Regions from separate parts of the Sagittula sp. SSi028 genome, predicted to be linked through region 1. Evidence: riboswitches for the same ligand, from Rfam matches in the RefSeq annotation. Region 1 holds a riboswitch; the other holds the start of a gene.
What was found. Region 1 has a riboswitch for cobalamin ahead of ACN5AZ_RS02175 (hypothetical protein). Riboswitches for the same ligand answer to the same signal wherever they lie in the genome.

Region 1 (3,661 bases):
CTCCGTGGACCGGATCACGCCGAATGTTCCAAGCTGGTTTCACGCCTGGTCGCCGGATGGGCGCCGCATGACCTATACCGCCGTGCGTGACGGGCAGTTCGGGATCTTCACTTGCGCCGCCGATGGACGGGACGAGCGCTGTCTCGTCACATCGGCCCATCACTATGACGGACCGGATTACACCCCCGATGGGGCGTGGATCTGGTTCAACAGCGCGCGCGGCGGGCCCGCCTCGGACCTGTGGCGCATCCGCACTGACGGGACTGGCCTGCAACAGATGACGCACAGCGACCGCGTCGAATGGTTTCCCCATCCAAGCCCCGATGGCGCTCATGTGCTGTACCTCAGCTATCCCGAAGGGACCCAAGGTCACCCGTTCGGCATGGACGTCGAACTGCGGCTGATGCCGGCGCAGGGCGGTGCCCCCGTGACAATAGAAAAACTGTATGGTGGGCAGGGCAGCCTGAACGTGCCGTGCTGGGCACCTGATGGTCACGCCTTCGCCTATATGCGGTATCACCGCTGATCCGCTTCCCATTGTGGGCCACGGCCGCTTTGCGATAGACAGGCGGCACAACCACAGGAGCCGCTGAATGGATCTTTTCGATGCCGCACCGTCGGACCGTCGCCGACCTTTGGCGGATGTGCTGCGCCCGACCACATTGGACGAGGTGATCGGGCAGACCGCGCTGGTGGCCGAAGGGTCGATCCTGCGGCGGCGTGTGGCGGCGGATGCGGTGGGCAGCGTGCTGCTGTACGGCCCGCCGGGCATTGGCAAGACCTCGATCGCGCGCGCCATCGGCAATATGCTGGGCAAGGAGTTCCGCGTGTTGCACGCCGCCGGTGTCCGTGTGCAGGACATTCGCAAGATCGCGGACGAGGCGCGCATTCGCCCGATCCTGATGTTCGTCGACGAGGTGCACCGCCTGTCCGCCACCCAAGCCGACGACCTGCTGACCATTTGCGAGGAAGGCACCACGGATTTCATAGGCGCGACCACGGAAAATCCCTATCACGCCATTCCCAAGGCGTTGATTTCGCGGTCTCAGGTGCTCAAGCTCGAACCGCTGACGCTGGAGGATATGGTGCAGGTGGTGCGGCGCGGTTTGGCGCATCTGTCCGCGCAAGGCATTGATATCGCGCTGACCGAGGCGCAGATCACCCTGATCGCCGGACGGTCGGGCGGCGACGCGCGACGCGCGCTGACCACCTTGGAAAGCCTGTCCATCGGTCATACGGGTGCGGTCACAGAGGCGATGATCGAAGAGGTCTATGCCGCAGCGCCGGTCAATTTCGACCGCACGGGGGATCAGCATTACGACATCACCTCGGCCTTTATCAAATCCATGCGCGGCTCTGATCCCGATGCCACTTTGTACTGGCTGGCGGTGCTGGTGCATGCAGGGGAAGACCCGCGCTTTATCGCGCGGCGCATCATGATCCACGCGTCGGAGGACATCGGGCTGGCCGACAACACCGCGCTGCAAACCGCCGTTGCCGCCGCCGAGGCGGTGGAGCGTGTGGGCTATCCGGAGGCGCAGATCATTCTGGCCCATGCGGCGCTACATATTGCCCGCGCGCCCAAATCAAACGCCGCCTGTCGCGGGATCGGGGCTGCGCTGTCCTATGTGCGCAGCCACCCGCAACTGTCGGTGCCCTTGCATCTGCGCGACGCCCATTATGCGGGGGCCAAGGCCTTGGGGCACAGCGGATACCGCTTTCCGCATAAGGACCCGCGTGGCTGGGTCGAGCAGACCTATGTGGAGGGCGTGCCGCGCGGCGCGTTCTACCAAAGCGATGCCCGCGATGCGGCAACCTTTGAAAAACGCGCCGATGCCCATTGGGAAAGCGTCACAGGCCAGCCCGCGCCGCGCACCTTTGACGACTAAAGCTGCAGCCGCCGTGCCCGCGCCCCGCCACGCCGTTTGGGCGCGGTTTTGACCATAGGCAACGGGCGGAGCGGCTGCTGAATCGACAGCGACAGCAGGCGGCAAAACACAGCCACCGCTGGCGAGGCCGGGGCCAATGGACGCGCAACTGCCCGCGCGCGCCGTGCCTCGGCAAGGTAGTCGGCGCAGGCGGGCAGGGCGCCCAGCCATTGCATATACCCCATCTGCCCCAGATCACGCGCCTGATCCGGAGGCAGCACCCCCACATCGAGTTTCGTCAATGTTTGTTCCAACTGCATCGCGCCCTCCGCGCCAAGAACGGGGGGCCACGAAGATGCTTCAGGCAAGCCGAACCGTGGTCAGCCACCGTCGCAATCCGTTGGGCCACCCGCCCGAACATCAAAATTGCTGCACCCGATGCGACGCATGAGGTGGAGATGGCAGGTCTCCTGACTTGCGGGTCGTTGCGCGTCCGAACCTTCCCGGACCGATGGTCCAGTGGTTGTCTCGGGGCGCTCGCCGCTTACAGTTGCGGGGGCAGTTGCGGCATTGGCCCGTTGGGCCGCACCACATTCCCTTTTCAGCCCGCCCCTGAAGGGCAAGGCACCATCGCGGCAACTCTGCCACGGTCGCACAAACCTGTCCAGCGCCGCATATCCGAGCGTTTTAATAAACTAACCTTGACGCCCGCCACAGGGCTGGTATGCGCGTATCCATGTAGCAAGCATGCAATGCCAGCCACCTCATCAATATTCCGACCGGAGGACGCCATGGCCCTGCGCATGACGCTTGCTGGGTTTGCCTGTCTTTGCGCCACTTCGCTGGCCGCCCAAGAGGACGCCACAGGCAAGCTGACCATTGAACTGAACGCCGCCACCTCTGAGGAGGCGGGCTGCAAGATGAGCTTTCTCATTCTCAACGGCCATGACACGGCCATCGATCAGGCGGTGTTCGAAACCGTGCTGTTTGACGCCGAGGGCGGCGTTGACCGTCTGACGCTGTTCGATTTCGGCGCATTGCCGCCGCTGCGCCCGCGCGTGCGTCAATTCGTGGTGGGCCAGACCAGCTGCGAGGATCTGGGGCAAGTGCTGTTCAACGGGGCGCAAACCTGCAGCGCCGAAGGCGACGCGGATCTGTGCACCGATGGCCTGTCCGTGTCGTCACGCATCGGGATCGAGGTGTTGGGATGATGGATCTGGTGGTGAATACCTACACGCGGATCGCTGATCTGGGCGGGCCGGTTGTGGTTTTGCTCTGCGCGCTGTCGGTCGTGGTGCTGGCGGTTGTTCTGTATAAACTGTGGCAGTTTGCGTCCGCAGGCGTGGGCCGTCACCGCGAATTGGGCGCGGCGGTGGCCGCTTGGGATCAGGGCGACTGCACCGCCGCGCGCGCGCATCTGGGCCGCTCGCGCAGCTATCTGGCCCCTGTGGTCGATATGGCCATGACAGGGCAGACCGATGGCGCACGGCTGGAGGCCGAGGCCGAAACCCGCTTTGCGCGGTTGGAGCGCGGCTTTCGCCTGTTGGACAGCGTGGCGCAGTTGGCCCCGCTGCTGGGTCTGTTCGGGACCGTTCTGGGCATGATCTCGGCCTTTCAGGCATTGCAAGAGGCCGGAAGCCAGGTCGATCCGTCCATTCTGGCCGGCGGCATCTGGGTCGCACTGCTGACCACTGCGGTTGGTCTTGCGGTGGCCATGCCCACATCCGTTGTGCTCAGCTGGTTCGAGGCACGTATGGACAAAGAGCGTGTTCTGGCCGGGCAGGCGCTGCGGG
Region 2 (3,661 bases), on a different contig from region 1:
CCATGCGGTGGCAGGGATTTGGCCCCCATCACCGGCCCCGCATACAGCCCCGCCGCCAGCGCAAGCTGCGCCAAGGCCGCCTGTGCCGCCACGGTGCCGCCGCTGTCGCACAGATGCTGCAGCCGACGCAGGGTGGATTTGGGCAGGGTGGAAAAGTCGTCCAGACGCGTATCCTCGCGCCCGTCGGCGGGCAGCACCGCGAGAGCCATGCCACGCGCCTGCGCCAGCGCAAACACCTGCTGCAGGCCGTAGGACCAGTAAGGCACCCCGCCGATCAGCCGGATCAGGATGCCCTTTGCACCCGCAAGCGTCTGTTCGATGTAGGTGTCGACGGAGAGCGGATGTTTCAACGCCGCCAGATTGGCCAGCCGCAGCGTGGGCATGCGGCCGTCCGGGCCACCCCCGCGCCGCCAGCCCTCGGCAAAGGCCCCCAGATCACTGTCAGAGAAGGACAGCACCACAAGATCCGCGGGCGTCTGCCCCAGATCCTGTGGTGTGTCGGTCTCTTCGAGCCCGTGGCTTTCGCGAAAGATGACGTGCATGGGATGCCCTTAGCAACCTCGGCGGCAGGTGGGTTGAAAACCCACCCTACGCAGGCGCGGTTTCTGCCCCGAGGATGGCGTGGATTTCGGCGACCTTGATGTCGTCATGCTCCCCGATCACCACAACGCGGCTGCGGCGCGGCTCGTCCTTGGCCCAGGGGCGGTCGTATTGGTGGCGCACCCGCGCCCCCACCGCCTGCACCAACAGGCGCATCGGCTTGCCCTGCACGCTGGCGTAGCCCTTGACCCGCAGGATGTTGAGCTCGTTGGCGAGCCGTTCGATCGCCGTCACCAGCGCCTCGGGGCTTTGTTGTTCGGGCAGCTCGACCACGATGGAATCGAAATCGTCATGTTCGTGATCGTGGTGGCCGTCGTGATGGCTGGGGCGGGCGTCCATGTCATCCTCTGCCGCCGCTTCAAGCCCGAGGATCACGCGCGGGTCCACCACGCCCTCGGCGACTTCGACCACGGGCAGCGGGCGGGGGGCCTCGGCTGCGATGATCTCTTTAGCACGCGCCACGCCCTCTGGCCCGGCGAGATCAGGCTTGGTCAGCAGGATAATGTCGGCGCAGGAGATCTGATCCTCGAACACCTCGGACAGCGGGGTTTCATGATCGATGCTGTCATCGGCGATGCGCTGTGCGTCCACCGCCGCCACATCGGGGGCAAAGCGACCGGCGGCCACGGCCTCGGCGTCAGCCAGCGCAATCACGCCGTCCACCGTGATCTTGGAGCGGATATCGGGCCAGTCGAACGCCTTCAGCAGCGGTTTGGGCAGCGCCAGACCGGAGGTTTCGATCAGGATATGTTCGGGGCGCGGGTCCAGCGCCATCAGCGCCTCGATGGTGGGAATAAAGTCATCGGCCACGGTGCAACAGATGCAGCCGTTCGCCAGCTCCATGATGTTCTCGGCAGGGCAATCGGGGATGGCGCAGGATTTCAGGATGTCGCCGTCCACGCCCGCATCGCCGAATTCATTGACAACCACCGCCAGACGCTTGCCGCCCGGGTTCTGCATCAGATGGCGCACCAGCGTGGTCTTGCCGGAGCCCAGAAAGCCCGTGATCACGGTGACAGGCAGTTTTGCAAGATCGGTCATGGGTCAGTCCTTTGTCGCAGGGGGAATACGCGCCACACAGTTGCGCTTGAAATGGTCGGGACGTTCGCGCCACGGGATCAGCCCGTCCGTCGTCGCGTGATAGCGCGCCGCGCCGTCCAGCAGCATCGGCGCATGGGCCGCGTCGTCGAGATTGCCATAAACGTAGGTCCAGCGGTCCCCGCCCCGCAAGGCCACAGTGCAGCCGGCCTCGCAGTTTTGCAGGCATTCCACCGCCGTCACGCGCACGCCTGCGGGGATATCACCGCCCGTCAGCGCATCATACAACGCCTGCCCGGGGCGGCGGTCGTCGGCGGGCACCTCGGACTGGCCGCGGCATTTCACACAGACCAGCAGTTCGACAGGCGCTGTGGCGCGGTTCTCTGCGTCCTTGGCGGCTTCGATGACCGTGTCGGTCATGGCGTCCTCATTCGTTGTCGGCGCGCGGCAAGGGGATTGCTGGCCATTGCGAAAACGGCCCCGCATGCTCCCCCGGATCACCCCGCCCGGTTGCAATTGCCCGTGCCCGTGTCACGGCGGCTGGCAGGTCTCCCGGCTTGCGGAACAACGGCCTTGGGATCAAGGCCGAAACGGTGCCCGACCTTCCCGACGCCGCGTCGCGGGCATCAGTGGTTCGGACCCTTTCCGGTCACGGTCGCGGGGGCGGCTGTGCTTGACCCCGCGTATCGAGGCTGCACATTCCCTTTTCACCTGTTAGAGACAGGCACCAGCAAAAGGCAGATGCGCCGGAACACCGGCTCTTGTCAAGGAAAGGACGCGCCATGACAAAGGATGTGACAGAGGCCGACGCCGCCCGCCACGCCGAGAAGATGAAAAAGATCAAGGCCGCGCGCGACCGCATGATGGCCACCAAGACCGAGGAAAAAGGCCTGATCATGGTCCATACCGGACCGGGCAAGGGCAAATCCTCCAGCGGGTTTGGCATGATCCTGCGGTGTATCGCCCACGATATGCCCTGCGCCGTGGTGCAATTCATCAAGGGCAACTGGGTCACCGGCGAGGCCGAGATGATCCGCACCCGTTTCGCCAAAGAATGCCGGTTCTTTATCTCCGGCGAGGGCTTCACCTGGGAGACGCAGGACAAGGAGCGCGACATCGCCGCCGCGCAAAAGGGCTGGGAGATCGCCAAGCAACAGATCCTTGATCCCGAGATCCGGTTCGTGCTGCTCGATGAGATCAACATCGCGCTGCGTTATGATTATCTCGACATCGACGAGGTGGTCGATTTCCTGCTGCATCAAAAGCCCGAGATGACCCATGTCTGCCTGACCGGGCGCAACGCCAAACCCGAACTGATCGAAGCCGCCGATCTGGTGACCGAGATGACATTGGTCAAACACCCCTTCCGCGACGGGATCAAAGCACAAAAAGGTGTGGAGTTTTAAGCCGCTTTGATGCGGCGCGCTGGCCCGTGAACCGTCACGGGCTAGCTTTGTCGCGACACAGACGAGAGGCCGCCCCATGTTCAACACCGATCTGCACGACGCCACGCCAAAGCACCAGGAGGTCTATGGCTTTTACGAACGGCTTTACACCACGGTCGATTTTCTTGCGGGGCTCGCGTTTCTTGTGGGGTCGGTTCTGTTTTTCTGGGACAGCACGCAGACCGTGGCCACATGGTTGTTCGTGATCGGCTCGGCCCTGTTTGTGGCCAAGCCCGCCTCGCGCTTTGCCCGCGAATATCATCTGGCGCAACTGCCCCTGCCCGGGGATGATGGCTGATCTTGTTGTTGCGGGCGAGCGGGCGTATCACCGCTCGGATTGATGACGGGAGGGGCGCGCCATGCCAGCTTTGATGATGCAGGGGACCGGGTCCAACGTGGGCAAATCGGTGCTGGTGGCGGGCCTGTGTCGCGCGGCGCGCAGGCGCGGTTTGTCGGTCGCCCCCTTCAAGCCGCAGAACATGTCCAACAACGCCGCCGTGACCGCTGACGGGGGCGAGATCGGGCGGGCGCAGGCCTTGCAGGCGCGGGCCTGCGGGCTGGAGCCTGTGGTGGATATG

Region 2: it holds a riboswitch for cobalamin, as region 1 does, so the genes downstream of both, ACN5AZ_RS07440 (DUF1636 family protein) here and ACN5AZ_RS02175 (hypothetical protein) in region 1, are expected to answer to the same signal.

The regions. Positions count from the first base shown of each region.
Region 1 is NZ_JBLZNC010000001.1:455,980-459,640, forward strand. It holds gene ACN5AZ_RS02165 (hypothetical protein) at 1-526, shown strand, start outside; gene ACN5AZ_RS02170 (replication-associated recombination protein A) at 594-1,889, shown strand; gene ACN5AZ_RS02175 (hypothetical protein) at 1,886-2,188, opposite strand; cobalamin riboswitch at 2,311-2,515, opposite strand; gene ACN5AZ_RS02180 (hypothetical protein) at 2,660-3,079, shown strand; gene ACN5AZ_RS02185 (MotA/TolQ/ExbB proton channel family protein) at 3,076-3,661, shown strand, end outside.
Region 2 is NZ_JBLZNC010000003.1:262,104-265,764, reverse strand. It holds gene cobN (cobaltochelatase subunit CobN) at 1-542, opposite strand, end outside; gene cobW (cobalamin biosynthesis protein CobW) at 589-1,641, opposite strand; gene ACN5AZ_RS07440 (DUF1636 family protein) at 1,645-2,058, opposite strand; cobalamin riboswitch at 2,163-2,385, opposite strand; gene cobO (cob(I)yrinic acid a,c-diamide adenosyltransferase) at 2,421-3,044, shown strand; gene ACN5AZ_RS07430 (YrhK family protein) at 3,121-3,381, shown strand; gene ACN5AZ_RS07425 (cobyric acid synthase) at 3,443-3,661, shown strand, end outside.